2 regions of the Pseudoalteromonas sp. S4492 genome follow, and region 2 is predicted to be linked to the other one. Evidence: predicted binding sites of a transcription regulator. Region 2 holds the regulator's gene; the other holds the start of a gene.
What was found. The regulator ArgR, encoded in region 2, controls arginine synthesis, uptake and breakdown. The targets are predictions, from matches to a motif close to ANTGAATANNTATTCANT.

Region 1 (16,138 bases), on a different contig from region 2:
CGCAATTATCTTTACGAAGGCAAAGCTCACAATCTTTGATCACTTTTTCTGGTAAGCTGTCTTTGCTACAAAAACTAAATCCTTGGCTTGCAAAGAATTCTGGCACTCTTGTCAGAACAATTACCCGACTAAGCGCCAAGCTTTTGGCTTTTTTAAGCAAATGTTCAACAAGCTGACGCCCCTGCCCGGCAATTCGCGATTCAGGGTTCGCCCCAAGTGAGCGGATTTCAGCAAGACCAGTGTCGTAAATATAAAGCGATGCACAGCCAGTAACTTGGTTTTCAACCTCAGTAACAGCAAACTCATTGATTGAGTGAATCATGTCGCTCTTAGCCCGTGGTAGGTTTTCACCTACCGTTGCCCAATGCTGAATAAGCTTAGCGATTGACTCAACATCATTTAAGGTTGCGTCACGTACCGCTATTTGCTGTTTTTTTTTGCGTATTTAATGGCGCTTGTTACTTGCTCAAGTGACGTACCACCCAGCGCTTGTCTTGCTTTAATACACGCGTCTATTTCTAATACAGGATATACATCTGATTCGAAAATGCTATGCACAGACTTAAATTGCTCTAAACTTAAATCTTCTAAGTTATTCCCTTGTGCAATAGCCATTTGCACGAGCGTACCAACAATGTGATGACCTTCTCTAAATGGAATACCTTTAGCCACTAAATAGTCAGCAAGCTCAGTCGCATTTGAGTGGCCGCCTTTTGCTGCCGCTAATGTTCTCTCTGCATTAACTTTAATACCTTTAATGCATGCCTGCGCCATATGAATACATGCCAGCCAAGTTGGCATCGCATCAAATAAGCCTTCTTTGTCCTCTTGCATATCTTTATTGTAAGCAAGTGGTAGTGCTTTAAGTGTCATCATCATGGCACTGAATGCACCAAATACACGGCCCGTTTTACCACGAATTAACTCAAGAGCATCCGGGTTTTTCTTTTGTGGCATAAGAGAAGAGCCTGATGTTACCCCATCAGAAAGCTCAATAAAGCCCGCTTCACCCGAGTTATAAAAAATTAAGTCTTCTGCCATGCGCGATAAGTGAATCATCGAAATTGATGCGCAGCTTAATAGCTCAACCACAAAGTCACGGTCAGATACGGCGTCAAGGCTATTACGTGTTGCGCCGGTAAAACCTAACCCTTCGGCAAGAATTTGCCTATCAATTGGGTACGCTGTTCCAGCTAAAGCACCACTACCAAGTGGACAATAATTCATACGGTTTTTGGCGTCGGTTAAACGGCTTTCATCACGCTCAAGCATTTCAACATAGGCCATACACCAATGACTAAATAACACAGGTTGTGCGCGCTGTAAGTGTGTGTAACCCGGTAAAATAGTACCTAGCTCACGCTCAGCTAAGGCAATAAACTCACCTTTGAGCTCTGCAATTGCCTCAAGGATATGCTCAGCAGTATCACGACACCACAAGCGGAAATCGGTTGCAACTTGGTCATTACGACTACGACCGGTATGAAGTTTTTTAGCAAGGTCGCCCACTTTATCAATCAGTGCTGATTCAACATAAGAATGAATGTCTTCATGCCCTGCTACAGCGACTGCTTGTGGGTTTGCTTTAACCTCATCTAGCAACTTATTAAGTGCTGCAACGAGGTCATCGTATTCTTGCTGATTAAGTACGTTAACTTGTTTTAACGCCCCTGCCCAAGCAACTGAACCAATAATGTCTTGCTCTGCAAGTTGATAATCAAAAGGAAGTGAATCGTTGAATTGTTTAAACGCTTCATCTGGACCCGTAGAAAAACGTCCGCCCCATAGTGCCATTGAACTGTCTCCAAATTCGGCTATTGCCCTGCTCGTGCAGAGCAATAATTAAATTACTTTTTCGTTAGTGCTGAGATTCTGCTTGATAGCGAGAATAAACGAATGAAGCCTTCAGCATGTGATTGGTCATATACATCATCTTCACCGAAGGTTGCAAAGTCTTCGCTGTATAAACTATTCGGTGATTTTTTCTGTACCGCAGTGACTTGGCCTTTATAAAGCTTAAGCACAACTTCACCCGTTGCTAACTTAGACAGTGATTCAGCCCCAGCAAGAATCGAGTCTTTTAATGGCGTAAACCAACGACCGTCATACACTAGGTGAGAGAACTCACCACCAAGCACTTCTTTCCACTTACGGCTTGATTTATCTAACACAAGCTCATCAACCGCTTGAAGAGCTGCCATGATCACAGTGCCCCCTGGTGTTTCATAACAACCACGCGACTTCATGCCAACTAAACGGTTTTCTACGATATCAACACGACCCACACCATGTGGCGCAGCAATGTTATTTAATTTAACTAAGCAGTCATATGGTGTTAGTGATTCACCGTTTACTGCAACCACTTCACCTTCAACAACGTTTAATGTTACATATTCAGCTTCATTTGGCGCTTGCTCTGGCGAGTTAGTCCACGTCCATACTTGATCACTTGGTTGGCACCATGGATCTTCAAGCTCACCACCTTCATGAGAAATGTGCCAAGCGTTAGCATCACGGCTATAAATTTTTGTCGCTGAAGCAGAGCATGGAATATTTCGCTCAGCTAAGTAATCAAGTAATGATTCACGGCTTGATAAGTCCCACTCACGCCATGGCGCAATCACTTTTAGATCCGGTGCAAGGGCTGCGAAACATGACTCAAAACGTACTTGGTCGTTACCTTTACCTGTACAACCATGTGAAAGCGCATCAGCACCTACTTTACGGGCAATTTCAACTTGCGCTTTAGCAATAATCGGACGTGCCATAGACGTACCTAGTAGGTAAGTACCTTCGTAAATAGCGCCTGTTTTTAAAGTTGGGTAAATATAGTCACTGACCATTTCGTCTTTTAAGTCTACGATATGACATTCTGACGCACCTGAAGCAATAGCTTTTGCTTCAACGCCTTCGAGCTCTTCTGCGCCTTGGCCTACATCAGCAACAAACGCGATTACTTCACAGCCGTAGTTTTCTTTTAACCATGGCACGATTGCCGATGTATCAAGACCACCAGAATAGGCTAGTACGACTTTTTTAATTGAACTCATTGGTGTTCCTTAAACAAAATTTGGATTTAATAATGTGACAAGTAGAGCGTTTTGCGCATGCATACGATTCTCTGCTTGTTGAATAATTTTTGATGCTGGGCCATCCATTACCTCAGAGGTAATTTCAAACTCACGATGCGCTGGCTGACAGTGTAGTACAGTCTGCGCACCTGTTTTCTCTAATAGGGCTTGGTTAAGCTGATAAGGCATATATTTAGCTTTTACCTGCTCAAGCGGTGTTTTATCACCCATTGAAACCCAGGTATCAGCATAGACTGCATTTGCGCCAACTGCCGCCTCAATTCTGTCACTTACCATAACAGACGCACCATTCATTGCTGCAATTTGCTCTGCTTGCTTGAGAATTTGTGAATCTGGCGAACTGCCTTTAGGACAAACTGCAACAAAATCAGTGCCTAAAGTGGCAGCTAATAACATTAGAGAGTGTGTGACGTTGTTACCTTCACCTAAGTAAGCAAGCTTTAGTTTGCTAACATCGCCATGCACTTCTTGCAACGTTAAAAAGTCAGCAAGCGCTTGGCATGGGTGATATAAATCACACAGGCTATTAACGACAGGCACCGATGAGTACTCAGCAAGTGTAGTCAGTGTTTTGTGTGCATACACGCGAGCAACAATGCCATCAGCCCAAGCGGAGATATTAAGAGCAAAGTCTTTAACTGATTCACGAGCACCCATGGCACCATTTTGTGAATCTAAATAAACCGCATGACCGCCTAATTTATTAATACCAATATCGAATGATAAACGGGTACGTAAGCTGGGTTTTTCGAACAAGGTAACCACTGATTTGCCCGCTAATGCTTGGCTAAAATCAGCTGGATTTGCTTTAATTTTTTGCGCTAAGTTAAGTAATTTAAGGGCGCCTTTTTGGTCTAATTCAAGACCATTTAAGAAATTCTTTAACATGAAATACCTATGGTGTAATTTTCGTTCCTACATGCTCGCCTTTTAATAAAGCGACTAAATTCTCTGGCTTAAGCCAGCTTGAGATATACACACCACGTCGTAAATGTTGGGCAGCAAGAAGGCTGGTCTTTACTTTGACCTCCATCCCGCCCTGAATAACTCCTTCAAGGATAAGTGTTTCGATTTGCTGCGTATTAAGTTGATGTAGTGGCTGCTTATTGGCATCAAGTACAGCTTCTACATCAGTCATAAAAATAAGTTCTGCATCAAGCTCTTTAGCGATAGCCGCTGCGGCTTCATCTGCATTGACGTTGTACCATTGACCATCTTCCCCAAAGCCAATAGAGCTCACTAGGGGTAAACGACCTTGTTCAAGCAAGCTAGGTAGCACGCTGTCACAACTACCTGAACACTGACCTACTTGCGCCAATACTTTAAGTTTTTCAGATACCAGTACACCCGCTTCATAAAGGCTTAGACCCACAGGTTTGTGACCTGCGCTGATTGCTTGGCTCATTAATTGTTTATTGGCACAACCTGCAAGGGCACCAACAATATAAGGCATTTGCTCATTTGGGCTGATACGTAAGCCTTGATGTTTTGCAGTTACAAAACCTGCGTCTTGTAACCAAGCATCCACTAAGGCACCACCACCATGAACAATGACAAAGTTATCTTGTTCAGAGGCTAAAACATCAAAAAGCGCTTTTGCTGCATCTGCGCTATTTAACACAGCACCACCGACTTTAATGATCCAAGTTTTCATTACAGCGCTCCTACTAAACCAGTGTGGTGAGGTTCACCCATGGCTAAATTAATACACTGTAATGCTTGTCCTGCCGCGCCTTTTAGCAGGTTATCAATCGCTGACATAACGATGAGTTGCTCACCTTTTTGTTGCCATGCAATATCAACAAATGGCTGTTTAGCGACGCCTTTGATGCTTGGAATTTTATTGCCAAGTAAACGAATTAACGGCTCGTTAGCTAACACTTGATACGCCGCGCTCACTTGTTCTGCTGTTACGCCCGGTTTTAATTGCACATAAATAGTTTCTAAGATTCCGCGAGGAAAATTACCTAAATGTGGGGTGAATAGCACAGGGTGACCAAGGTGCTGCTCAATCTCAGGTGTGTGTCTGTGATTAAACAAACCATAAGGAGCAAGTGACACTTCGCAGAAATGCGTATTAACACTGGCTTTTCTGCCAGCACCTGTAACGCCTGATACCGCATTAACAATGATAGCTTGATCAGCTAATAAACCCGCTTCTTTAAGTGGTTTCAAAGAATTAAGTGCTGCTGTTGGGTAACAACCCGCTACAGCAACAAGGTTTGCTTTACTGATCGCATCACTATTCCATTCAGCTAAACCATATGCAGCTTGTGTTAAAAGCTCAGGATGTTCATGTGCGAAACCGTAATAAGTTAGGTAATCCTCATTCCCAGCTAAACGGAAGCCACCAGATAGGTCGAATACTTTTTTACCCATGGCTAAAAATTGGGGAGCAAGATCAACACTGACCTTGTGATCTGTACACAGGCACACATAATCAGCATTATTTTCGATATCTTGGAAAGCCTCAGCTGTTAGAGGTTGTAGTGGATACTCTAACAATCCAAGGTGCTCAGGGTATAAATCGCTTAATAATTTATCTTTATCTAAACTCCCTTCAGACACATAACATGCTTTTAGGGTCAGTTTTGGATGCTTAGCAACTAAACTTGCTAGCTCTGCGCCGCTATAACCACTTGCGCCAATAATCACTACATTCATTGCTTACTTTTACCTATTAAATCTGTTTATCGATACGCCTAAAATTACTCGCTGAATTGCGAATAAAAACACTGTCTAAAGTAATGAAATCAGGTTATCGTCGTTTCGTGTTCATCGTACAGCTTTACTAATATTTATGCTTAAAAAGTGAATTGATATTCATCATAAATACTTTTATATTGTTATGCAATTAGATTGAATAATTATTTTTGGATTTTTTATGTCGCTACCCTCTTTTTTATCTATGTATCAGCAGCTGATTGCTGCCCCTTCAATTAGTGCAATTGAAGATTCTTTGTGCATGAGCAATAAAGGGGTTATCACCTTGCTCGCAAACTGGTGCGAAAGCCTTGGTTTTACTTGTGAAATCACGGAGCTTGAAAACGGCAAAGGCCGTTACAACTTATTAGCTAAACGTGGTGAAGGGGATGGCGGTTTAATGCTTGCAGGTCATACCGATACGGTGCCATTTGATGATAGCCGCTGGAATTACGATCCGTTTAAGCTCAGCGAGCATGACAATAAACTATATGGTTTAGGTAGTATTGATATGAAAGGCTTTTTTGCCTTTGTATTGCAGGCAATTAGCGAGCTTGATGCTACTAAGCAAACAGAGCCACTATTGATCCTAGCCACAGCCGATGAAGAAACCACGATGGCCGGTGCACAGCAAATTTGCCGCCACCCAGATTTAAAACCAGCGCGCTGTATCATTGGTGAACCAACTGATATGACACCAGTATTTACTCATAAAGGCCATATGAGTACAGCGATTCGTGTGATTGGTCGCTCAGGCCATAGCTCTGATCCTGAGCGTGGTTTAAACGCCATCGAAGTCATGCATAAAATGATTACAAAGTTGTTAATCATTAAAGAAGAATTAAAGAATAAATATTCAGTTGACCACTTTAAAATTCCGTACCCTACTTTGAACCTTGGTCATATTCATGGTGGCGACAATGCCAACCGCATTTGTGGCTGCTGTGAAATGCACATTGATATGCGACCTTTACCTGGTTTAAGCGTGCAAGAACTGCAAGCGATTTTGCTAACTGCTGCAGAAGAAATTAATGCCCAATACCCAAATGCTGTAAGTGTTATCGACATGCATGAACCTATCCCAGCATTTAGTGGTAGCACTGATACAGCACTTGTAAAGCTGGCCGAAAAAATCTCAGGTCAACCTGCTGTCGCTGTAAACTATTGTACAGAAGCTCCTTTCATTCAACAGCTTGGCTGCGAAACCATTGTTATGGGACCTGGCTCAATTAACCAAGCCCACCAGCCAGATGAGTTTTTGGCGATGGAAAAAATAAAACCTTCGCAAGCGATTATCAGTAACATGATCAAAGCAAGCTGCTTTAGTGAATAGGAGCATCACGCTCCCTTTGTTATTCCATATACTTACTTAAATATTTTTTAAATACCGGGTCGGTTTTCGCCAGCTCTTTTTGCTCCGCTAAAATATCTTTTAGAATCGCTTTAGAGGTTAATGGGTTAGCTAAAACAACGCGAAAAACCACGGTAGGTTGATGGTCATATTTTGCAGGTGTTAAACGAGTACGGGATACAAAAGAACGACCCGCTTCACGCTGGCGTTTTTGCATGCTTGCAGTAAAGCGATTCAACGACGCGTAAATATCTAATTTCGTTTCTTCGTCAGCCTCATTCAGCTTTGCTTGGATCTCTTTTGGAACATAACGGTAGGTTAACAGGCAAAGCTCTGGCTCTGAGATTAACTCAAAGTCTTCATCTTGCTTGATCATGTTGGCAAAAGTGCGTGCTTTCACGATGCTACGGTCAATCAGCATCTCATAGCCTTTTCGGCCAATAACACGTAAGCAAGCATGTACTAACATTGCCATACCAGGGCGGCTGCCCTCAAGTGTATGACTCCCTAAATCCTTCGAGCCTTTACGAAGAATATATTCCGCATGATGCTCAATAGCATCCGTTGCGGCAGGGTCTTTAAATAACACCAGACCTGCCCCCATTGGCACATACATTTGCTTGTGTGCATCAATGGTAATTGAATCAGCGCGCTCAATACCGCTTAAAAGGTGGCGGTAATTTGAAGAAAGTAAGGTTGCACCGCCCCATGCAGCGTCGACATGAAAATGACAGCCAAGCTCTTCGCTCAAATCAGCCATCTCATTTAGTGGATCGATACTACCCGTTTCAGTTGTCCCAGCAACACCCACAAGCGCCATTACTTTAATACCAGACGCTTCAAGCTCATGAGCCTTTTTGCGCATCGCATCGACATCAACTTTATTATTTTCGCCAGTAGCAATGGCAATGATGTTATCGCGACCGATGCCCAGTAAATCAACGGTTTTACCTAATGAGTAATGGCCTCGCTCAGATACAAGTACAGCTAAGCCTTTGTAACCATAGTGCAGCATTCCAGCGATTAACCCCTGTGCAGCAATGCCTTTATAATCACCATCGGCTTTTAATAAACGGTTGCGGGCAATCCATAAAGCGGTAATGTTAGCGACAGTGCCACCTGAACAAAATGCGCCTAATGAGGTTTTCGCACTGTGCATCCATTTACTGTAAAAACTGTCATTTTCACCATAAGCAAGATGATGCATCATTCCCAATACTTGTCTTTCAAGTGGTGTGAATGCTTTTGAAGTTTCAATTTTTACTAGGTTTTGGTTTAGACCGACCATTAACTTAGATAGCGGTAACACAAAGTGCGGTAACGCTGAGGTCATATGGCCAATAAAACTCGGCGCAGCGGTATGCACAGAATGAGCAACTAACTGCTCCATAATGTCTTGAGCGTAATCAGAAACAAAAGTTGGCTCTTCTGGAATAGTGGCCGTTTGAAAGTCTTTTTCAATTTCGTGCAAAGGCTTTTCAATCGCTGCAATGTTCTCATTTAAGAACCCAGCTAAATTGCTAGAAATTTCAGATTCGATTTTACTTAATGTCGAGTCTGGTGCTTCTGGCACCGTAAAAATACGAATCAAGCTTTCTTTAGAGGCGACGGCACAACGCTTTTGATCCATCCTAATACCCATAATTAGCAGCTAAAAATGCACCCGATGATGGGACACCTTGGTGAGCACTTTTGCAGCACTGTTTCTACGAAATTGGCTAACTTTACTGGAATATCACGAAAATGTCTCGCATAAAGCAAAAAAGCCCTAATTTCGATGACAAAAAAGTGATCAGTTAATGAAATTTGCGGGCATTTTCTACTATCAGCCCCGCATTTTTTGAGTATAATCAAATGATAACTGCTAAGGGAACCTCTATGCCCAAAGGAATGCAAAAAACCAGCTGGCTGCTATATGGCTTCGCCGCATTTTTTATAAGCTTATTTGGCTATATCTATTACACCTATGAAACCACCCGCAGTGAGATCATGGAAAATATCGATAGCAAATTGCTTAATGCTGCGGTCAGTGTCAAACATATCCTCGGTGATGACTACCACAATATAGTGAATGCAGGGTTACCAGTCTCTGCGGCAACCTATAAAGAAAAAAGCCGTGCTCTATCTGAGTATGCAAAACAAATGCAATTAGCCTATGTGTACGCAATGGTACTGCGCGACGGCAAAGTGTATTTTAGCGCCTCGAGTTACACGCAAAAAGATCAAAACAATGGCCGCGTTACCCAGTTTCTAGATGCCTACCCAGAAGCAACTGAACTTAATAAAGAAGCCTTTTTTTCGACTGAACCAGTCTTTGAGATCTCAAAAGATCAATGGGGCTATTTTAAAAGTATTTTTGTGACTTTTGTCGATAATAATGGCCACACTTATATCACTGGTGCCGACATAACCATTAGTGATTTGAATCAGCAGCTGCAGCATAGTGTTACACGCGCAATGATCACCGGCTGCTTCTTTTTCTTTATCGCTGCACTTATTGCAGGGCTGTATTTTTTACAACTGAAACGCTCGCTCTCTACGGATGCCCGTACCGGCTTTGCGAACCATGTTGCGCTGGAATACTACATAAAAAAAACCACTAAACACCGCATGGAACTGGCCGTTATTGCCATTAATGAGTTAGAAGACATTAGCAGTTTTTATGGCACGCAAGTGAGCGATAAAGTAATGGCAAACCTACTTGGCTATTTTCAATCACGAATGCCAGGCGAAGGGTTTGTTTATCGTTTAGCAACCAATAAAATTGCGCTATTAAGAACGCATAGTGATGAGCGCAATATCGATGATGTAATAACGGCCTTTAACCATGCAATTCCAGCACTAAAAGAACCTTATATTTACGTGAGCTTGTATGCAGGTATCGCCACTGGTAACAAGCAAATGCTGATTGAAAATGCCCATGTTGCGCTGCAACAAGCAAAGCTAAATAACCAGCGTATTGTGCGTTATGAAAATGTCTTTAAACAAGTTGAAGAGCGATTTAGAAGTAACGTAACCCTTGCCAAAGAAGTAAAAGAAGCTTTCGATAACAATCGCATTGTCCCTTATTTTCAAGCTGTCTATGACAACCAGAGCAAACAGATTGACCATTATCAATGCCTTGCCAGAATGGCCAGTGCCACGGGCCGTATTCATGCACCAGATTACTTTATGATGGTATTAAAGCGCTCACGGATGGACGGCCTTTTAAGACGTACCATGTTTACCCGTTGCATTGAACAATTTAGAAAAACCAATGTGCGCTGGAGCATTAATATTACTGCGCAAGATATTCTCGATCCTAGTTTAAGCGAGTTTTTAGAGTTACAACTAAGGCGCTACCCGCAGCCCCATAATATTATTTTTCAGTTTTATGAGCGTGATGCTATCGCTTACTTTAGTGAAGTAAAAACGTTTATTAATACCCTAAAAAATAAAGGCGCTCAGGTTATTATTAATGAATTTGGCGCGGGTTTTTCAAACTTGCCCCACATCAGAAAGCTCGAAATTGATGGCCTAAAACTTGATAAAGGATTGGTCAGCCAAATTCATATCAATGCCGATAACTATCTGTTTATTGAGAACTTGGTGAAATATGCTCAGCAACTTAAACTTGAAGTGATTGCTGAGCAAGTTGATAACGAGCAAATAGCAGACGCACTAGCTCGCGCGGGTGTGACTTTAATGCAAGGGAGTCACTTTGCACCACCGACTCCCTATATTCATTAAAGGTTGATCACCAAACGGTGACTTTGTTGACCACTGGCCCAATATTTACGTTCGAATGGGGTAATTGCAGTATCGCTTTCGTATAGTTCAACATCGCACTTATGCCCTGCAAGCTCTAATGAGCGGGCAAATTCCTTAACGTATATATCCCAGTTACTTCTAAGCTCTAAGCGACCGCCTAATTTAACGATATACGGAAAAATTGCAGCGCCGTGCCAGCGTCTTTGCAAGTGCTTTGCTTTTGGCCAAGGATTTGGATACAACAAATAATGATGACTAGGTTGCCAGTTTGCAGCCACGGCTAAACGCCAAAAGTCGTTTAAATCAGCTTGTACTAAAATGTACTGCCCTGCATCCGTTTGCTTGTACTCGATATCATGCTTGTCTAAACGATGTGATGATTTATCAATGCCAATCACCAGTGCATCGGGGTGACGTTTTGCTAAGTTAGCGGTGCTTTCACCCACACCACAACACGAATCAAGAATGAGCGGCCCCTTAAACGCCTGCACCTTCTCGTTAACCTGATCAAAAGCCGCTTGCGTATGCTCTGCAATCGGCTTTTTAAATTCAGCACTTAAGTGCTTTAAAACAATTTCGTCTAGCTTTTCATGTAAGCCAGGTTGATTCGATACAATACTTCTCGAATTTGCATCCGTCATTAATGTCTAAGCCCCACACCACGTTTAATAAGGGTTAATGCTAACGTAAATAAACCTACAATAAATAAACCAAGTACACCAAATGCTACCGATAAATCGACATCAGACACACCTAAGAAACCATATCTAAATGCATTCACCATATAAATAATTGGATTCACTTGCGATACGCCTTGCCAAAATTCTGGCAACAAGGTGATAGAGTAAAACACCCCACCGAGATAAGTCAGCGGCGTTAAAATAAAGGTCGGGATAATACTAATATCATCAAAACTATTAGCATAAATTGCATTGATAAGACCGCCTAACGCAAACACAGCCGACGTTAAAATAACCGTTGCCATAATCACAAAAATATTATGAATTTGAATATCAACAAATAGCAAAGAAACACAGGTAACAATTAAACCAACCAGCATGCCTCGTGTCATGCCACCGCCCATATAGCCAAGTACAATGATGTAATTGGGTACTGGTGCAACTAATAGCTCTTCAATGCTTTTTTGAAATTTAGTCGAATAGAAACTCGAAGCAACATTCGAGTAAGAGTTGGTGATCACCGACATCATAATCAGACCCGGGACAATAAACTCCATATAAGTAAAGCCACCCATATCACCGATACGAGAACCAATCAGATTTCCAAAAATCACAAAATACAGGCTCATCGTGATTGCAGGAGGAACTAAGGTTTGCACCCAAATACGTAAAAAGCGAATACACTCTTTGATCCAAATACTTTTTAGCGCTACTCCATATCTAAACATTATTCGCCTCGCCCTTGTTCTAATAAGCCTACAAACAGCTCTTCTAATCGGTTTGCTTTATTTCGCATACTCAGCACACTATTACCTTGTTCAGTCAGCGCACTAAATACTTGGTTTAAACCCTGAGACTTCGCCACTTCAACTTCTAAAGTGTGATCATCAGTCAGTGTGTATTTGTAACCGTCGATGCTAATTGGCTGCACAGGTTGCTTTAAATCCAGTACAAAGGTTTCTTTATCAAGCTTGGCAAGTAACGCTTTAATGGTGGTGTTTTCAACAATCACACCACTGTCGATAATCGCGATGTTTTTACATAACAGCTCAGCTTCTTCTAGATAATGGGTAGTCAAGATGATGGTCACACCTTGCTTATTAATCTCGCGAAGAAAATCCCACATAGAGCGGCGTAGCTCAATATCAACACCGGCTGTTGGTTCATCTAAAATGAGTAACTTAGGTTCATGCATCAGTGCACGAGCAATCATTAAACGGCGTTTCATACCGCCTGAAAGGGTGCGTGCTTGCTTATCTTTTTTCTCAAGTAAACCTAGCTGCTTTAAGTATTTTTCAGCGCGTTCATGCGCTAGCTTTCTTGGCACACCGTAGTAACCCGCTTGGTTAACCAAAATTTGATTTAGTGTTTCAAACTGACTGAAATTAAATTCTTGCGGCACTAAGCCTAGTTCAGACTTAGCGGCTTCAAGGTCTGTATCAATGTCGTGACCAAACACCTGAACCCGACCAGCACTTTTGTTCACTAACGATGAGATAACACCAATGGTGGTTGATTTACCTGCACCGTTTGGTCCAAGTAAAGCAAAGAAATCGCCTTGCTGAACTTGTAAATCAATGCCTTTTACGGCTTCAACACCATTTTTATAAACCTTTTTTAGGCCTTCAATATTTAATGCGATCGTTTTTTCGCTCACTGTTTGCCCTCTCCATAACCCCAACGTTTCGTCAAAGTATGTTCAATGTTTAAATGATCTAAAATTCGCGCCACCATAAAATCAACCAGATCTGAAATCTGCTCTGGTTGATGATAAAACCCCGGAGCTGCAGGCATAATGGTTACGCCTAGCTTTGCTAGCTTCAGCATGTTCTCAAGGTGAATTTCGCTAAATGGCGTTTCACGCGGGACTAAAATTAATTGCCCACGTTCTTTAATCACCACGTCAGCAGCGCGTTCAAGTAAGTTATCTGACGCACCGACCGCAATTGCAGACACTGAACCTGCACTACACGGACAAACCACCATTTTTTTCGGCGCAGCTGAGCCTGATGCAACAGGACTAAACCAGTTGTCTTTACCAAATACTTTGAGTTGCTCAGGGGCAGCGTTAAAAAGTGTACTAAGCTGCTCTGTCGCTTTGTCTTCGTTGCCTGAAAGTTTAATATTCGATTCAGTATCAAGCACCACTCTTGCCGCACTTGAAATCAGTACATACACCTGAAACTGCTGTTCAAGTAATACCTCTAGTAACCGTAAGCCATAGGGAGCACCTGAAGCACCGCTAAAAGCTAACGTTATTTTATCTTTAAATTGCATACAGTTAAGCTCCGTATACGGGTTAGTTTTGTTCAAGAGCAGAGATTAAACGCTGATGAATACCTTCAAAACCACCATTACTCATAATTAAAATATGTTGTGACGGCGCACTGTTGCCAACAACCTGAGTAATGATTTCCTCAGTGCTTTTCATGCAATGCATACCAGCTTTGTCTGCATATTCTTTAAGCGACCAGCTTAAATTTTCTGGCTCAAATAAATACACATCATCTGCTGCATCGAGTGAATCAATTAGGGTTTGTTGATGCACGCCCATTTTCATAGTGTTTGAACGAGGCTCTAAAATAGCAATTATCTTATCAGTGCCTACTTTTGCACGTAGCCCTGCTAAGGTTGTTTTAATTGCCGTTGGATGATGGGCAAAGTCGTCATACACTTTTATCGAGTTAATGTCGGCTTTAAGCTCCATACGGCGCTTAGGAGAGATAAACTCAGCTAAGCCTGCAATACTGACAGATACCGCGATACCGACGTGTCTGGCTGCTGCAATGGCCATAATGGCATTTTTGACATTGTGCTCACCCATGGCTTGCCAGCTGACAACACCTTGCACTTGTGAATTTAATAGCACTTCAAACTCGCTACCATCAGCTTTAAGTAAACGGTAATCCCAATCACCCGAGAGTGTTTCGCTCTCGCTCCAAAGGCCACGTTCAATCACATCTTGTAGTGCTTCGTCTTGGCTTGGCCAAATCACTTTGCCACTACAGGGTAATGTACGCATCAAGTGGTGAAATTGTTTCTTTATTGCGTTTAAATCTTCAAAAATATCAGCATGATCAAATTCAAGATTATTTAGAATTAAGGTGCGCGGTAAATAATGAACAAATTTACTGCGTTTATCGAAAAACGCCGTGTCGTATTCGTCCGCTTCAATAACAAAAAATGGCGTTTCGCCAACACGGGCAGACACCCCAAAGTTTTGTACGATACCGCCAATCAAAAAGCCCGGTTTCATTCCTGCGTATTCTAGTAACCATGCCAGCATACTGGCTGTAGTCGTTTTACCATGGGTACCTGCAACAGCTAAAACCCACGAGTTTTGCAATAAATTATGCTTTAACCATTCTGGGCCTGAAGTATAAGGCAAGCCTTTATCTAGTACGTATTCAACGCAAGGGTTGCCTCGACTCATAGCATTACCAATGACGACCATATCTGGCGCGGGTTCTAGTTGGGCAACGTCATAACCTTGGGTGAGTGTAATACCTAGCTCTTCTAATTGCGTGCTCATCGGCGGGTACACATTTTGATCAGAGCCTGTCACGGTGTGACCTAACGATTTAGCGATTGCGGCAATTCCCCCCATAAAGGTGCCACAAATTCCAAGAATATGAATATGCATCTACTGTCCTGAGCAAAATGAATAAGAGATAAGTAAGGCGTTATAATGCCAAATATAAGCTTTACTTACCATTACTACACGGCAATAGACTTTTGCCAAATAGCCAACATAAAAAAACACCTCAATCTGAGGTGTTTTTCGAATTAAGGTGAATACTTATTTTACAGCATTAAGAACGCAAACAAACCTACACCTAATAGTAAGCGGTAGATAACAAATGGCATCATGCCCATGCGCTCAATCACTTTTAAGAAAAAGAAAATACATGCATAAGCCGACACAAATGATAAACCTGCGCCTAGTAAAATAGCATGCCAATCAATTGCCTCGCCCGCTGTTGCAAGCTGATACACATAATATGAACCTGCTGCGGCAATCACAGGGATTGACATTAAAAATGAAAAACGTGCAGCGCTTTGCTTGTTTAAGCCCAGCATTAAACCCACAGTAATGGTAATACCTGAACGCGATGTTCCAGGGAAAACCATAGCGAGAACTTGCGAAAACCCTAACAATAACGCGCTAAAAAAGTTTATTTGGTAAATATTCTTAACTTGCTTTGCTTTTACGTCGGCATACCAAAGTAACAAACCAAATACGATGGTTGAGGTGGCTATAACCCATGCATTACGCGAGTAGCTTTCAACAAAATCTTTGAATAGGTAACCAATTAATAATGCAGGTATAGTCGCTACAATAATCCACCAGCCTAAACGACTATCATCGGTTGCTCCTTGTGAGCCAAATGATTTAAACCAAGCGCCGAGAATATCCACCACTTCTTTACGAAAATACAGTACCACCGCACCTAACGTACCTACGTGTACCGCAACATCAAATGCTAAGCCTTGGTCATGCCAACCTAAAACTTGTGAGGGTAAAATTAAATGAGCTGAGCTCGAAATAGGTAAAAACTCAG
Region 2 (16,138 bases):
CTTGTCACGACGCACATACCGCTTGCTTACGTATCGCGCGCAATCACCGTTGAGCGTTTAAGTAAAGTTGCCACTATTTTAAACCATGACTTGCAAACTAAGTTTGGTATTGAAAAACCACGTATCCTCGTCTGTGGCCTCAATCCACATGCTGGCGAAGATGGTCATTTAGGCACTGAAGAAATTGATACCATAGCGCCAACGTTAGAGCTGTTAAATAACCAAGGCATGAACTTAATTGGACCATTGCCTGCTGATACCCTTTTTCAAGATAAATACCTTTCGCAAGCAGATGCAGTGCTAGCAATGTATCACGATCAGGGATTACCTGTGCTAAAATACAAAGGTTTCGGCAATTCGGTCAACATCACCCTTGGCCTGCCATTTATTCGCACCTCAGTAGACCATGGTACGGCGCTCGATTTAGCCGGCACGGGTACTGCTGATGTAGGTAGTTTTGAATTAGCGATCCGCGAAGCAATTAAGCTCGCCCATGAAAAAGCACAGAATCAATGACAGATAAAGTACATTTAGGACACCGCGCACGTAAGCGTTTTGGTCAAAACTTTTTAAACGATGACATGATCATCGACAAAATCGTCACGGCTATCGATCCTAAACCTGAAGACAATTTAGTAGAAATCGGCCCGGGTCTTGGTGCAATCACTGAGCCAGTCGCTGATTTAAGTGGCCACCTAACTGTTGTTGAGCTAGATAAAGACTTAGCAGAACGTTTAACAAGCCACCCATTCTTAGGGCCAAAATTAACGGTGCATCAAGGCGATGCAATGAAGTTTGATTTTAGCACTCTGATCAAGTCTGACGAAAAATTAAAGATTTTTGGTAACTTACCTTATAACGTATCGACCCCACTGCTATTCCATTTATTTGAGTTCGCAGATAACGTTGAGCATATGCACTTTATGCTACAAAAAGAAGTGGTCAAGCGTATGGTAGCAGGCCCAGGCAGTAAAGCGTTTGGCCGTTTAAGTGTAATGACACAATATTACTGCCACGCAATGCCAGTAATTGATGTGCCACCAGAGTGTTTTAAGCCAGCTCCTAAAGTTGATTCAGCGGTTATTCGCTTGATCCCGAAAAAGCCAGAGCAACGCACAGCTAAAAGCACTAAACTTTTAAATACAGTATGTTTAGAAGCGTTTAATCAACGCCGTAAGACACTGCGTAACAGCTTAGCTAACTTGCTTACAGCTGAAGAGCTAACAGGTATCGGTATAGATATCACTCTTCGTGCAGAAAGCCTGTCTTTACAACAATTTATTGATATAGCTAATTGGATTTATGACAACAAGCAGTAATTTAGGTTCTCCAATTAAGGTGTCGGTTGAGACCTTCTATGTAGAAGGTCAATCAGAGCCTGAACAAGATAAATACGTTTTTGCTTACTCAATCACCATAAAAAACCACAGTTTATGTAGTGCTAAGCTTTTGAGTCGTTACTGGTTAATTACCGATGCCAATGGCAAAGAAGTGGAAGTACAAGGTGAAGGCGTTGTTGGTGAAACACCGACCATTGCCCCTGGTGAAAGTTACAAATACACCAGCGGTGCGGTACTTGATACCCCTGTAGGGACAATGCAAGGCCACTACACCATGCGCAACGAGTTTGGTACTGAATTTGAAGCACCAATCGAGGTGTTTCGTTTAGCCCGTCCAAACATTTTGCACTAGGTAACAATGGCTGACTACGCAATTGGTGACTTACAGGGCTGTTATAGTGAATTTGATACGCTTTTAAAACGTGTCGATTTTAACCCAAGCCAAGATCATCTCTACTTAGTCGGCGATATTGTCGCTCGAGGCCCTGATTCACTCGCCTGCCTCGAGCACCTTTATACAATGCAAGGCAGTGTCAGTATTACCCTTGGTAATCATGATTTACACCTTATTGCTTGTCATTATCTAAATAAACCAGCAAACCCAAAAGATAAACTTGCTGATGTTTTTGATAGCCCAAAACGCGCTGAATATATTCACTTTTTGCAACAGCAACCATTAGCCTTATGGCTTGAACGCTATGACATGCTCATAAGCCATGCTGGCTTAAACCCTAATTGGTCGATAAAAAAAGCACTAAAGCGTGCTCGCTTTGCAGAGCGTTGCTATCAAGGTGCTGATGCAAGCCATTACTTTGCCAATATGTATGACCCTCATCCATTAGCATGGCAATCAACATTACCTAACGAGGCTAAATTTCGTTATATCGTTAATTACTTCACGCGCATGCGCTTTGTTAATTTGCTTGGTGAACTCGATTTCAGTAACAAAACCAGCATTAGTGAAGATAGCTCAATAATCCCTTGGTTCGAGCATCCGAATATTAGTAAGCTCAAGCAACAGATCACATTTGGTCATTGGGCTGCTTTAGAAGGTAAAGTTAAAGCTAAAAATATTCACGCTCTCGACACCGGCTGTGTATGGGGAGGTGCTATGACACTCATGGAACTCAGCCAAAAAGGCTGTTTTGTCGAAAAATCCCACTCTTTTATCTAAATAAACTGAAAAATAGCTGAACATCTGTTAGATTTATAACAATTAAAGTTAATTTAATTTAAAGCTAATTAAATTTAAATACTTAACTAATTGGCAACCTTGCCGATAAGTGTTGATTAGTACTATTTTCTGGAATTACATATGAACTTGACCGTTAGACAGCGTATTTGGGGTGGCTTTATTGTTATTACGTTACTCCTGCTATTTATTGGTGGTAACTCGTTGATCAGAATTACCAACATTGATCAATCAACGCAGCGAGTTAATCAGCTGTCATTACCGGCTCTCGATAAAAGTTATGAGTTGCAGGTTGAATTCATTTTGATGAGTAAATCGGCACAAGCCAGCTTTTACACCACATCACAAGATGAGTTAGCGGCTCTTCGCAAGAATTTTACTGAACAGAAAAAGCGTTACGATAGCTCTTACCAAGAGCTACAGCAGATAGTGAGTAACGATCCTAAACTGAAACAAAGCAGCCAAGAAGTTGAACAAACTTATAAACGTTTTGCTAAATCTGTTGATAACCTTTTCGCAGATAAACAAACTCAGCTAGAACTGAATAAAACGCTACGCACGCAGCTTGAAAGTATCGAGATCAGCGCCGAAGATGCTAACTCAGTTGTGCTAGATATCATTGATATTGATGGCCTTGAAGAAAACCACTCACGTGCTTATCAAGCTGCCAACAACATGGAAAACAACTTCCAGTCAGTCGTCACTAATAGTACTGATATGTTAACGGTTAAAACCCTTAACACGTTAGATATTGTTAAAAACGAGCAAGTTTACTATTTGGAAGAAGTTGAACGAAGCCTTGGCCTTATTCGCCCAGCTATCATTGATAATAATGCTGACTTATATAATGACCTAAATGGTTATTTTGAAAGCCTTGCCAATAACGTGCGCGGCAACAACAGTTTATCTGCAAATAAAAAACGCCTAATTGATGCAATTGCACAAACTGAATCTGAACTAGCCAATGCAGAAAAATCAACGACCGAAGCCCTGAAACAACTTAAAGAGCTGGTTGATCAAGCAACTGTCCTTGCCTTTGACTTACAGCAAGATGTAAGCGGTAATGTATCAACGGCGACTATTTGGACTTGGATTGCCATGGTTATCGCGACTTTAATTGCTATTGCAGTAGCAGCGATTACAGTTAACCGTATTACTAAACCTCTATCTGAAGTTAATCGAATTCTTGATATTGTTGCTAGTGGTGACATGACTCAACGCCTAGATGATTCAGCTAAAGATGAGTTTGGTGAGTTATCACGAAGCTGTAATACACTCATCGAAAGTTTGCGTACGCTTATTCAAGGTATTATTTCTCGCTCTACACAGCTTGCTGCGGCTTCTGAGGAAACTTCAGCAATCACTGAAGAGTCAAGCCAGGCGATTCGTAATCAACAAGCACAAGTTGAACAAGCTGCAACTGCAACCACTGAAATGAGCAGTACATCACAAGCGGTAAGCAGCAGTGCTCAACAAGCGCTGAGTGAAATTAAAAACGCGGATAAAGAAGCAGACCGTGTTAAAGGTATTTCTTCACAAAATAAAGCAACCATTGAACAACTTGCCCGTGAAGTTGATGATGCATCACAAGTTATCAATCAACTACACAAAGACAGCGCATCAATTGGCGGTATCTTAGATGTTATTCGTGGCATTGCAGAGCAAACTAACCTACTTGCGCTTAATGCTGCAATTGAAGCTGCACGTGCTGGCGAACAAGGCCGAGGCTTCGCTGTTGTAGCTGACGAGGTTCGCTCTTTAGCAAGCAAGACTCAAGAGTCGACCCAAGAGATCCAAGCTATGATTGAATCACTTCAGGTTGGCGCTGAGGCTGCTGTATCGGCGATGTCGAAAGGTAAGCAACAAGCTGAGTCGTGTGTTGAGCAGTCAGACCTTGCCAACACAGCCCTTGATTCAATCACTGCAGCCGTTGCACAAGCTCATAATGTAAGTGAAGAGATCTCAACAGCCGCTCACGAACAGCAACAAGTATCACAAGAAATTAGCGAACGCTTAGAGTCGATTGTGGCAATTGCAGAGCAAACAGCTGAGGGCGCAAACCAAACCAATATTTCAAGTTCAGAAGTTGCTAAGTTAGCAGAAGAACTACGTTTATCGGTCGATGCGTTTAAAGTTTAAGAAGCTGTAAACGAGTTACGAGTTACGAGTTACGAGTTACGAGTTACGAGTTACGAGTTACGAGTTACGAGTTACGAGTTACGAGTTACGAGTTAACAAAGATAGAAGCCGTGTTTGTGAAAAAAAACACGGCTTTTTTGTATGTATTCATATCAATTCGCCTATCTTGTGAGCTGACTACACTTAATATTAGCCTGCCTCCCCTCCCAAATAGGCGCATTTTTTAATAGCAAATAATTACGTATTACAGCGAGTAGGAATTAATTTAGCGAAGCGTTTTTCAGGCATAAAAAAACCGCAACGAGTGCGGTTTCTTAAATTCTATTGGCTTTTAAATTAAAGACCTGCGCGGTCTTTAATAACAGCGATTAGTGGTGAACCACCGTGGCCGTTTGCTTCAGCCCATGCGATGTCTGCACCGTCTTCTAAAGAACTTTTAGATAGGTTCTTAACGATGTATTCACCTGTATCTGCTGCGCCGCTTTCGATTGCATGACGAAGCATGTTATTACCATTACACTGTACAGCATCAAAGATGTTACGGATTTTAACACGTGAGCTCTTAAGCTTATCACGTAAACGGTTTTTATCATCTGCTGCAATATACTCACAGATTGAAACCGCTAATTGATCATCAGCTTTTGCTGGTGCTGTATACGCAACTGACGCTGAAACAACAGCCGCTGCAAGTAACATATTTGGTAACTTCATCATATTTTGCCCTTATGTAATACTTTCTTCTTACCAAGATTGTGTAATATTGTACCAACTAATTAATTTTACCGCAATAATGTTACGAATTTTTGTACAGGGTTACAAACGTATACGAGTAAGGGTTTTTGTTATCAGGCTGATGCTGTTCTTGCTCGACAACTGTCCAATTAGCAACACTTTCGTAATCTGGGAACTGCGTATCACCGCTTACTTCAAGATCGATGAATGTTAAGTATAGTCGATCTGCCAGAGATAGAAATTGTTCGTAGATATTTCCGCCACCTATAATCATAACTTCTTCAACTTCAGCAACCAATGCCAGCGCAGCCTCTGGTGAAGTAACCACCTCAATCCCTTCTGCTGTGTAATCAGCGTTGCGCGTGATAATAATATTTTGACGTCCAGGTAAAGGGCGACCAATGGATTCAAACGTCTTACGGCCCATGATCACAGGCTTTGCCATAGTTACTTTTTTAAAGTGCTGTAGATCGGCGGGTAAATGCCATGGCATCTGGTTGTCTTGGCCTATTACTCGGTTATTTGCCATAGCAGCAATCATTGAAATTTTCACACTAAACCTTAATACTTTTTTCTTATTAATAAAAAAGGAGCGCATGGCTCCTTTTCAGTTTAAAATTTTATCGTTGGTAGATAACTTCTACATCGTAGTCATCATCATCCCAGTCGTCATCCCAATCATCATCATCTTGAGATGTTGCTTTCTGATGGTAAGTATCCCACTTAAATTCAACTTCTTCTTTCTCTTCTTCAGCGAATTTCTCTTTCGGCATACTATCAAGCAGCGCCATAATGTCATGACACAATGCTTGGGTATTTTGCTTGTTTGCAGCAGAAATACGGTAAACATTAACCTCTTCACCTAGCTCTTCGGCAATTTCATTACACAGGGCTTCGGCTTCATCTTCTGGCAATAAGTCGATTTTGTTAAATACTAACCAACGCGGCTTTTCAGCAAGTTTGGGGCTGTACTGGTGTAGCTCGTTAATAATCGCAAAGGCATTATCAACTGGGTTAGTACCATCAACTGGCATAATATCAATAATATGCAGTAATACACGACAACGTTCTAAGTGCTTTAAGAAGCGAATACCCAGACCCGCACCTTCTGAAGCGCCTTCAATCAGACCAGGAATATCTGCAATAACAAATGATTTATTCGCATCAGGGCGTACTACACCAAGGTTAGGAATAAGCGTTGTAAATGGGTAATCAGCCACTTTTGGTTTTGCCGCCGAAACACTACGGATAAATGTTGATTTACCAGCATTAGGTAAACCCAGCAAGCCAACATCAGCAAGTAGCATTAACTCAAGGCGTAAGCTGCGAACTTCACCAGGTGTACCTAGTGTCTTTTGACGTGGTGCACGGTTAGTACTTGATTTAAAACGTGCATTTCCCAAGCCATGGAAACCACCTTTCGCAACTACAATTTTTTGACCATGTTTAGTTAAATCACCTAGTGACTCTTCTGTATCAACGTCAGTGATACGCGTACCTACAGGTACTTTAAGCGTCAAATCAGCGCCCTTTTTACCTGTCATGTTACGGCTTTGGCCATTTGTACCGCGCTCTGCTTTATGAAAACGCTCAAATTGATAGTCAATTAAGGTATTTAAGTTTTCATCGGCTTGTAGATAAACGCTGCCGCCATCGCCGCCATCGCCGCCATCAGGACCGCCGTCTGGTACATATTTTTCACGTCGGAAAGATACGACACCGCTGCCGCCATCACCCGCGTCACAACGAATTTCTACTTCATCTACAAACTTCATGATTACTCACTTTAAGATTGGCTTGTTAATAACTCTATTATATACCTAAGCCCTTCTGATTGCAGGCTTAGCTTAGGTATATATTTATGCGCATTAGTATGCGCCTCAAAACAAAAAACCCCGCAAAGGCGGGGTTTTTCAAATATCGAGATGATTACTCAGCTACGATATTTACGTATTTACGGTTTAAAGGACCTTTCTGTTCGAATTGAACTTTACCATCTGCTTTTGCGAAGATAGTGTGGTCTTTACCGATACCTACGTTTGCACCAGCGTGGAACTTAGTACCACGTTGACGAACAATGATGCTACCCGCTAGAACTGATTCGCCACCAAAACGCTTAACACCTAGGCGTTTGCTTTCTGAATCGCGACCGTTACGAGTACTACCAGCTGCTTTTTTATGTGCCATTTCTCAGTACCTCTAAATTAAGCGCTAATGCCAGTGATTTTAACTTCAGTGAACCATTGACGATGGCCCATTTGCTTACGAGAATGCTTACGACGTCTAAATTTAACGATCTTAACTTTCTCACCGCGACCGTGTGAAACAACCTCAGCTGTTACTTTACCACCGTTTACGAACGGTACACCGATCTCGATTTTCTCACCATCAGCAACTAAAAGTACTGAATCAAATTCAACTGCTGCACCAGTTTCAACGTCTAATTTCTCAAGACGAATTGTTTGACCTTCAGTCACACGGTGCTGTTTACCACCACTTTGGAAAACCGCGTACATAATTAACTCCGTCTGTGCGCCCTCAAATCGACGCAACTAAAATATTCTTCAATAGGGCGCGAAGTTTACGCTAATGTGCAAAAACTAGCAAGCCTCTTTTTCGATAAAATGAATAAAAAATAGCTGCATTGAGAGCAATTCAATATTTTCCCCTATTCTATCCTAAAAACACCACATGCCAAGCGGTTTTTACGATCTCATGACAATTAAATTACGCCAATAATACAGACTTTGTGAATTCAAAAAGCTGATCACTTATTAATCAAGGTTATAAATTTATGTCAGCAAAATTGATCTGAAATAAAAAACTTTACAGTGTTTTTTTAATGAATCATCACAAAATATCGAGCAAGCGCTTTTTTTGTTGTACAATCAGCCCCGTATACCCATAAATATTGGCTCGGAGATCAATGGATATAAAAGCTATCCAGACGTTAATCGAAAATGAAATGGATGACGTCAATCAACTTATACACGCCCAAATGCGCTCAGATGTCGCATTGGTTAACCAACTCGGTTTATACATAGTAAACAGCGGTGGTAAGCGCGTTCGACCTATGTTGGCCATTTTAGCGGCAAAAGCACTCGGTTATGAGGGCAAAGACCATATTACGCTTGCTACTATCATCGAGTTTATTCATACCGCGACCTTATTGCATGACGACGTTGTCGACGAGTCACATTTACGCCGTGGTACACCAACAGCCAATGCTGAATTTGGTAATGCAGCGAGCGTTTTGGTGGGTGACTTTATCTATACACGTTCATTTCAGTTGATGGTTGGCCTAGGTAAAATGCCAATTATGCAAATTCTAGCTGATGCAACGAATGTCATCGCTGAAGGCGAAGTATTACAGCTAATGAACTGTAATGACCCAGACACGACAGAACAAAGCTACATGCAGGTTATTTACAGCAAAACGGCAAAATTGTTCGAAGCTGCAACTGGCCTTGCTGCAATTATTACCGAGCAAGATGAGCAAACCCTTGAAGCATTAAACTTATACGGTATGCATCTTGGCACGGCATTTCAATTAGTGGATGATGTACTTGATTACAACGCCGATGCTGAGCAACTTGGTAAAAACATTGGCGATGATTTAGCTGAAGGTAAACCTACCCTACCGCTTATCTACGCAATGCAAAAAGGCACCCCAGAGCAAGTGAAGCTAATTAGAGACGCTATTGAGCTTGGCAATGGTATGGATCACTTAGAGAGCATTCTAGCAGCATTAGCTGATACTAAAGCGCTTGAGTTTGCAATGCAAAAAGCTGAGCAAGAAGCTGACAAAGCGATTGCTTGCATTGCTTTCTTACCAGACACACCGTACAAACAAGCATTAGAGAGTTTGGCACGCATCGCCGTTGCCCGCGATCATTAAACGCTATTTATTCGAGCCATTAAAAAAGCCTGCATATGCAGGCTTTTTTGTTTTCGGCGATTTAAAAAACCGCCTATCATCTGTCGGAATTAACCGTTGATGAAATCAACACCTTCTTGGATGTCTTTGTTAAGAGTAGCTAGCATGTCGTTTTTAGCTTGCTCTTCGAATGCACTTAACTCACCGTAAGAAAGGATTTCTTCAACGCCGTTTTTACCTAAACGAACTGGGTGTGCGAAGTAGGCTGCATCACCGTTTTCAACTGCAACGTATGCGTAATCAACAACTTCTTCACCTTGTAAGCCTTTAACTAAAGACATACAGAAGCGTGCTGCTGCAGCACCCATTGAAAGAGTCGCTGAACCGCCACCCGCTTTAGCGTTAACAACTTCAGTACCTGCGTTTTGGATACGTGGAGTTAATGCTGCAACTTCTTCGTCAGTGAAAGTAACACCTTCAACTTGAGAAAGAAGAGGAAGGATTGTAGTACCTGAGTGACCACCGATCACTGGAACTTTAACGTCAGTTGCGCTTAAACCTTTAAGTTCAGCAACAAATGCTTCTGAACGGATCACGTCAAGTGTTGTGATACCGAATACACGGCCTGCATCGTAAGTACCTGCTTTTTTGAATACTTCAGCAACGATTGGCACAGTGCCGTTAACTGGGTTAGTGATGATACCCACTAACGCTTTAGGACAGTTTCTAACGATGCCTTCAGCTAATGTTTTGATGATACCTGCGTTTACGTTGAAAAGGTCCGCACGGTCCATGCCTGGCTTACGTGGCATACCCGCTGGGATAAGAACGATATCACAACCAGCTAATGCTGCGTCTAGGCTGTCAGCACCAAAGCCTTCAACTTTAACGTCTGTTGGAATGTGAGAAAGATCAACCGCTACACCAGGAACAACAGGGGCAACATCGTATAACGATAATTCAGAACCTGCAGGTAAACTTGTTTTTAATAATAAAGACAATGCTTGGCCGATACCGCCAGCTGCGCCTAAAACAGCAACTTTCATTGGAATTCTCCGTAATTTGAGGTAGGAAATATTTGTGGCCCTAAAGATAATGAAATTAGCGACTAAAAACAAATTTATCCTGCTTATTTCGCGTATAATTTCGACCATAGTTGTAAACTTGGCTGTAAAGACACAGCATTTTGGACGACTTTGTAAACTAATACTGCATAAATATGCAGAGTTGTGTAGAATTACCCTACATTTTATGAATAAAGAAACGGCAACATGCAACCACAAGACAAACAAGAAGCACTGATCAAAGCGTTTAAAGCGCTATTAAAAGAAGAAAACTTCGGCTCACAAGGTGAGATTGTCGAAGCATTAAAAGAGCAAGGCTTTGATAATATTAGCCAAAGTAAAGTCTCTCGCATGTTAAGCAAGTTCGGTGCGGTACGTACTCGCAATGCAAAACAAGAAATGGTGTATTGTTTACCAGCTGAAATGGGTGTGCCAACAGCGAAAAGCCCGCTTCGCCAACTTGTTATTGATATTATGCATAACGAAATGATGATCATTATTCGCACCAGTCCAGGCGCAGCACAATTAATTGCTCGTTTACTTGATTCACTCGGTAAAGCAGATGGTGTACTAGGTACGATTGCAGGTGACGACACTATTTTTATCGCCCCTGCGAAGATTTCTGAAATCGATGTGACGCTTGAGCGCGTGCGCACTTTATTCGATACCGTTTAAAGCTGCTTTAAGAAGTTTACTGACGGGGCGAAAAACGCAGAACCCATATCGGCTTGAGTAAAATCGAGCCAATGATCATAGCAATCGCCCTGCCCTAAGCGACTCTTTAATACCTGTTCAAACGCATCCCCTTGCGCAGCACACGAAACCATTAAAATTCCCTGCTTATGCACATCACCAAATGGCATGCTTTGGTTTAGCAATAGTGGCTGGCCATGATCATCTTTTAATTCACTACGAACCGCATGACTGGTTTCTACAGCAGGCACAATCAAGGTGTTATCTAAACGCGTGCGCCCCATGATTTGCTCTTGCTCAGATAACGATAAATGCTGCCAGACACTCAAATCATGCACAAAGCGCTGAACATGGATATAACTGCCTTGGTCTTCAAAGTGACCCGGTTTATCGATAAGTGCTGTACTACGCTTTTGGCGACCATGCGGCGTATCACCCGCATAGATAAAGCCGTTAAAATCACGCCCGTCTAAAAATCGAAAATTACGAACCTGCTCCACCAGCTCAACATCCGGTGTTAATAATTTTAGGATTTGCAGAGCAAATAGATGATTGACATCTTCGCGGTCTGAGCGAATTTGTACAAACAAATCAAATGGCTGGGCACTAATCACATGATCACTGTGAGTTACATTCGGAAAGCTTTGCAATTGACTAGGAATAAACTCGGGTAAGATATGCGGCCAATACTGAGCACCAAGGGCAACCACGCACGACAGCATGGCTTCTGAGAACTGATCAGCAAACTCATCTTGAATGACGCTGACGCGTTTTAGTTTTTTACGTAATGACTCATCATGGCCATCGTAAACATTAAAAAACAGGTGCAAACCATGTAAGTTTGCTTCAGCACAAATCCCAGATTGCGCTTGCGCCATAGTGAATCCTTAGCTTCTCGTTATTTGCACAAAGCCAAGGATTCAAGATTGTTATTTATCACTAATCATGAAAAAAATTGACTGTGTGCGGCATTATTTTTATTTTTACAGGCTGCTCAACAGCTAACACGCGATCTTGCTCTGCGGCAACTTCACACTCTTGACCTGCAATATTGATACGGTACACATAACGCGTGCCGATAAAACGTCTTTGCAAGATAGTTAAACTGTTTGCGTCACTGTGCGCAGCTTCACACAACTGAATATGGTGCGGTCTTATATACACTTGACCTTGCTGGCAATTAGTATTGCTTGCCGTCAATGACTGAACCACACCAAACGCCGTTTCGTATTCAGTTGGCGTTAATACTTTTGCCGTTAAGTATATGCCCGTACCAAGAAACTCTGCAACCACCTTTGAGTTAGGTTGACTAAATAACTGCTCCGGAGAGCCCTGTTGGGCGATTTTTCCACCATGCATAACAGCAAGCGTGTCAGCAAATGCGAAAGCTTCTTCCTTTGAGTGGGTAACAAATACCGCAGAAACCTGCTGAGCTTTAATAATGCGGCGTATATCGGCGATAAGCTCAAAACGTACTTGTGTATCAATATTCGAAAATGGCTCATCAAGTAATAATAAACTTGGTTTGTAAGCAAGTGCACGGGCTATTGCCACTCGTTGCTGCTGGCCACCTGAAAGCTGATGCGGGTATCGCTGTGCACAACCATCGAGTTTAACAAGGCTAAGCATTTCATCTACACGCTCTCGCTTTTGTGCTTTGCTCATGTTGCTAAGGCCAAACGCAATGTTGTCGCTCACCGTTAAATGAGGAAATAGCGCATAGTCTTGGAACATCATGCCAATATTACGTTTTTCCGGTGCAACAAATAGCCCACTATCGTTAACCACTTTTGAATCAATACTCATATAGCCTTGCTCAGGCTGTAAAATCCCGGCAATTGCCTTTAAGGTTGTGGTTTTGCCGCAGCCACTTGCGCCAAGCAAACAGACGATTTCATCTTGTTCAACATTGAGGTTTAGTTCACTCAACACCTGAGTCGCATTGTACTGATAAGCTAAGTCTTTAATTATCAAATGACTCATGAGTGATTTTGCTCCATCGAACGATTAACGAAATACAAAGGGATTAACCCAACTAACACGATAAACAAGGCCGAAATTGACGCAAGCTCCAATTGCTCATCACTAACATATTGAAAAACATGGGTGGCCAGCGTTTCAAAATTAAAAGGCCTAAGTAATAAAGCGGCCGGTAATTCTTTCATACACTCAATAAACACTAATAAGCCAGCTGTTAGAATGCCGCGTTTTAATAGCGGTAAATGTACTCGCCAAAGTGTTTGTAAGGGCCCTTTGCCCATTGATTGGCTGGCCATATCAAGTGATGGGCTAATACGTAAAAAACTGCTTTCAAGTGCGCCATGTGCAATCGCATAAAAACGCACAACGTAAGCAAAGATCATCGCAAATAAAGTGCCACTTAAAAGTAACCCCGGTGATAAACCAAAAGGCTCAAGCCAATTATTTAATGCATCATCCAGCTGTGTTAATGGCAGTAATACGGCAATCGCTAACACAGTACCAGGTAAGGCGTAGCCAGTACTTGCTAAACGCCCTGGGAGCAAAGGGTAAGCTTGTTTAGCAATGCGCTGATAAAACAATACCAATAAGCTCAATAGGATAGTTGCAATGCTCACCACAACAGCCACTTTAAAACTTTGCCAAGCGTAATTAAAAAATGCCCCATTCCATGCTTCATCTGCATAGACAATGGCGTATTTAACTAACACCCCAACCGGTAGGATAAAAGCCAATACCAGCACAACTGTACAAGCAAAGCTTGCAGCCCACGCCGCACCGCCTTTTAAGCGATACAAGGTTGCGCTGTTTACGCTTGACTGACGTTCATACACGGCTTGATTGCGACGACTAAAGCGTTCAACCATGATGGTTAAAAACAAAATCAGTAACATGATACCTGAGATTTTCGCCGCAGCAGTTAATGAGTAATAGCCAAGCCATGTATCGTAAACAGCGGTCGTCAGTGTGCTCACAGCAAAGTAGTTAACAGTAGCAAAATCAGCCATAGCTTCCATACTGATCAATGTAACCCCTGCCACAATCGCCCCACGACCAAGAGGCAGACTAACGCGCAAAAAACTCTGTAATGGCGATAAACCCATCAGCTGACTAGCTTGTACTAGTTTAAAAGACTGCTCTCTGAGTGCAGTTTTAAAAATTAGGTATAAGTAAGGATAGAGTACCAAGGCAATCATAAAAATAGCCCCAGTCAATGTACGAATATCAAAAAACCAGTAATCGTCTGGTGATTGCCAACCAAACCAGTCTCTGAGTGCGATCTGTACAGGCCCTGCGTAATCAAGTAAGTCGGTATACACGTAGGCGATAAGATAAGTTGGCATTGCTAAAGGCAGCATTAACGCCCATTCAAATTGCTTACGCCCGGGAAAGTCACAGTATGCAGTTAACCAAGCTAGCGGCAATGCAATTATACAGCTTAACAGCCCTACCCCTGCAATGAGAATTAGCGTATTACGGGTATAATCCCACAGCACCGTATCGAAAAGGTGCTGAAATACATCTGAATCCCCTTGCAGAGATTCAAATAACAAAAAGCCTAATGGCGTAACAAGCAACAGGCCAATAAGCCAGGCTGTAAGCTGCCAACGCGACAGCGAAAACTTCACATGCATAAGTGGATTAATACCAGATAAAATAAAAGCTGTTAAAAAACAGCTTTTATAAAATTGTGTAACGAGGAATGTTCTCGTTATAAATCAAACTTTACTTCATCAATCAGCTTCAGTGCCACAGGGCGATATTTGCTTATCTCATCAAGAGGAAGACTGTCTTCTTTAAACTCACCCCATGATGCAACCATCTCAGATAATGCAACCCCTTGCTTTACAGGGTATTCCATATTCACTGAAGCATACATATTTTGCGCCTTATTGTCGGTCATATACTCAATCAGTTTCAAGGCATTTTCAGGGTTTTTAGCATAACGGGTCATAACAACGCCCGATACATTGATATGAGAACCTCGGTTTGTTTGGTTAGGAAAGTTAATATAAACCGCTTCAGCCCATGATTTTTGCTGCTCATCTTGCATCATTTTACCAAAATAGTAGCTGTTACCTAACGCCAGATCACATAAACCTTCTTTTACTGCTTTGACTTGCGCTCTGTCATTCCCTTGCGGCTTACGTGCTAAATTGGCTTTAACCCCCTCAAGCCATTGCTTAGTTTTTGCTTCGCCATGGTGAGCGACCATAGAAGCAACTAAACCTAAATTGTATGGATGTTTGCCAGAGCGAGTACAGATTTTACCTTTGTATTTTGGGTCCGCTAAATCTTCGTAAGTTAGCTCTGCAAGTGCACCAACGCGCTCTTTTGAAGAGTAAACATTACGTACGCGTTTAGTAAGTGCTATCCACTGACCATCTGCATCGCGAAAGGTGCTTGGCACATTCGCGTTTACCACATCACTATTGATTGACTGCGTTAAACCTAAATCTTCTAGTTGAATAAGTGCACTAAAATTTGAAGTTAATACTAAATCAGCCTTACTGTGTTTACCTTCGCGCTTAACACGCTCAATCAGCCCTTTTTTTGCAAATACCACATTAGTTTTAATGCCTGTTTGCTTGGTGAAATCGTCCAAAATAGGTTGAATTAAGAACGGTTGGCGAAACGAGTAAATATTTACTACATCAGCAGCAAATGCTGGCGCAGTTAAAAATGCGCTAAGTAATACAAAGGCTGTTTTTTTCATTTTATTACACCTAAATAATAACAATTATCAAAATATTTTACCTAGAGTTAGGGCAAAGTGCACCCGTTTAAACTCATAAATAAACTAACCAAGCTGCCATTTGGGAATTTACATGTAAGAAATATCTCACCCGCATGGCAGTTATTGAGTAAAAAGCACCAGCAAACACTGCACAAAAACCCATAACCAGCTGAAATAAAACAACTTAGTTTAAATGACAATAAAATAACCAGCAGTTTAAACAAGATTTTGACCTACTCAGCGCTTCCTATTTCTCTATAATTACTTACATCAACTAAGCAAGAAGCTTAATGAGTAGATGGATAAGGAAGCATTACTCATAAAACCGCGGAATAAGGTTCATTAGGAGAATAAGGAATCAAGGACAGGCTCAGGAAGAGTAAC

Region 1: the regulator ArgR is predicted to act here: its motif matches at 5,903-5,920, upstream of argC (N-acetyl-gamma-glutamyl-phosphate reductase).

Annotation. Positions count from the first base shown of each region.
Region 1 is NZ_PNCP01000024.1:38,660-54,797, forward strand. Features, by position in the region: partial or broken gene argH (argininosuccinate lyase) at 1-1,794, opposite strand, end outside; gene CWC28_RS07430 (argininosuccinate synthase) at 1,848-3,050, opposite strand; gene CWC28_RS07435 (ornithine carbamoyltransferase) at 3,060-3,980, opposite strand; gene argB (acetylglutamate kinase) at 3,988-4,746, opposite strand; gene argC (N-acetyl-gamma-glutamyl-phosphate reductase) at 4,746-5,756, opposite strand; gene argE (acetylornithine deacetylase) at 5,977-7,128, shown strand; gene panP (pyridoxal-dependent aspartate 1-decarboxylase PanP) at 7,148-8,776, opposite strand; gene CWC28_RS07460 (bifunctional diguanylate cyclase/phosphodiesterase) at 9,025-10,875, shown strand; gene trmB (tRNA (guanine(46)-N(7))-methyltransferase TrmB) at 10,872-11,537, opposite strand; gene CWC28_RS07470 (ABC transporter permease) at 11,537-12,304, opposite strand; gene CWC28_RS07475 (ABC transporter ATP-binding protein) at 12,304-13,233, opposite strand; gene CWC28_RS07480 (flavin prenyltransferase UbiX) at 13,230-13,853, opposite strand; gene mpl (UDP-N-acetylmuramate:L-alanyl-gamma-D-glutamyl-meso-diaminopimelate ligase) at 13,876-15,219, opposite strand; gene CWC28_RS07490 (undecaprenyl-diphosphate phosphatase) at 15,381-16,138, opposite strand, start outside.
Region 2 is NZ_PNCP01000041.1:457-16,594, reverse strand. Features, by position in the region: gene pdxA (4-hydroxythreonine-4-phosphate dehydrogenase PdxA) at 1-516, shown strand, start outside; gene rsmA (16S rRNA (adenine(1518)-N(6)/adenine(1519)-N(6))-dimethyltransferase RsmA) at 513-1,319, shown strand; gene apaG (Co2+/Mg2+ efflux facilitator ApaG/CorD) at 1,303-1,692, shown strand; gene CWC28_RS13665 (symmetrical bis(5'-nucleosyl)-tetraphosphatase) at 1,699-2,514, shown strand; gene CWC28_RS13660 (methyl-accepting chemotaxis protein) at 2,656-4,671, shown strand; gene CWC28_RS13650 (DUF3718 domain-containing protein) at 5,008-5,385, opposite strand; gene folA (type 3 dihydrofolate reductase) at 5,465-5,944, opposite strand; gene cgtA (Obg family GTPase CgtA) at 6,024-7,178, opposite strand; gene rpmA (50S ribosomal protein L27) at 7,333-7,590, opposite strand; gene rplU (50S ribosomal protein L21) at 7,608-7,919, opposite strand; gene ispB (octaprenyl diphosphate synthase) at 8,330-9,301, shown strand; gene mdh (malate dehydrogenase) at 9,391-10,326, opposite strand; gene argR (transcriptional regulator ArgR) at 10,552-11,019, shown strand; gene CWC28_RS13605 (Dyp-type peroxidase) at 11,016-11,915, opposite strand; gene CWC28_RS13600 (ABC transporter ATP-binding protein) at 11,977-13,020, opposite strand; gene CWC28_RS13595 (ABC transporter permease) at 13,017-14,651, opposite strand; gene CWC28_RS13590 (Fe(3+) ABC transporter substrate-binding protein) at 14,729-15,733, opposite strand.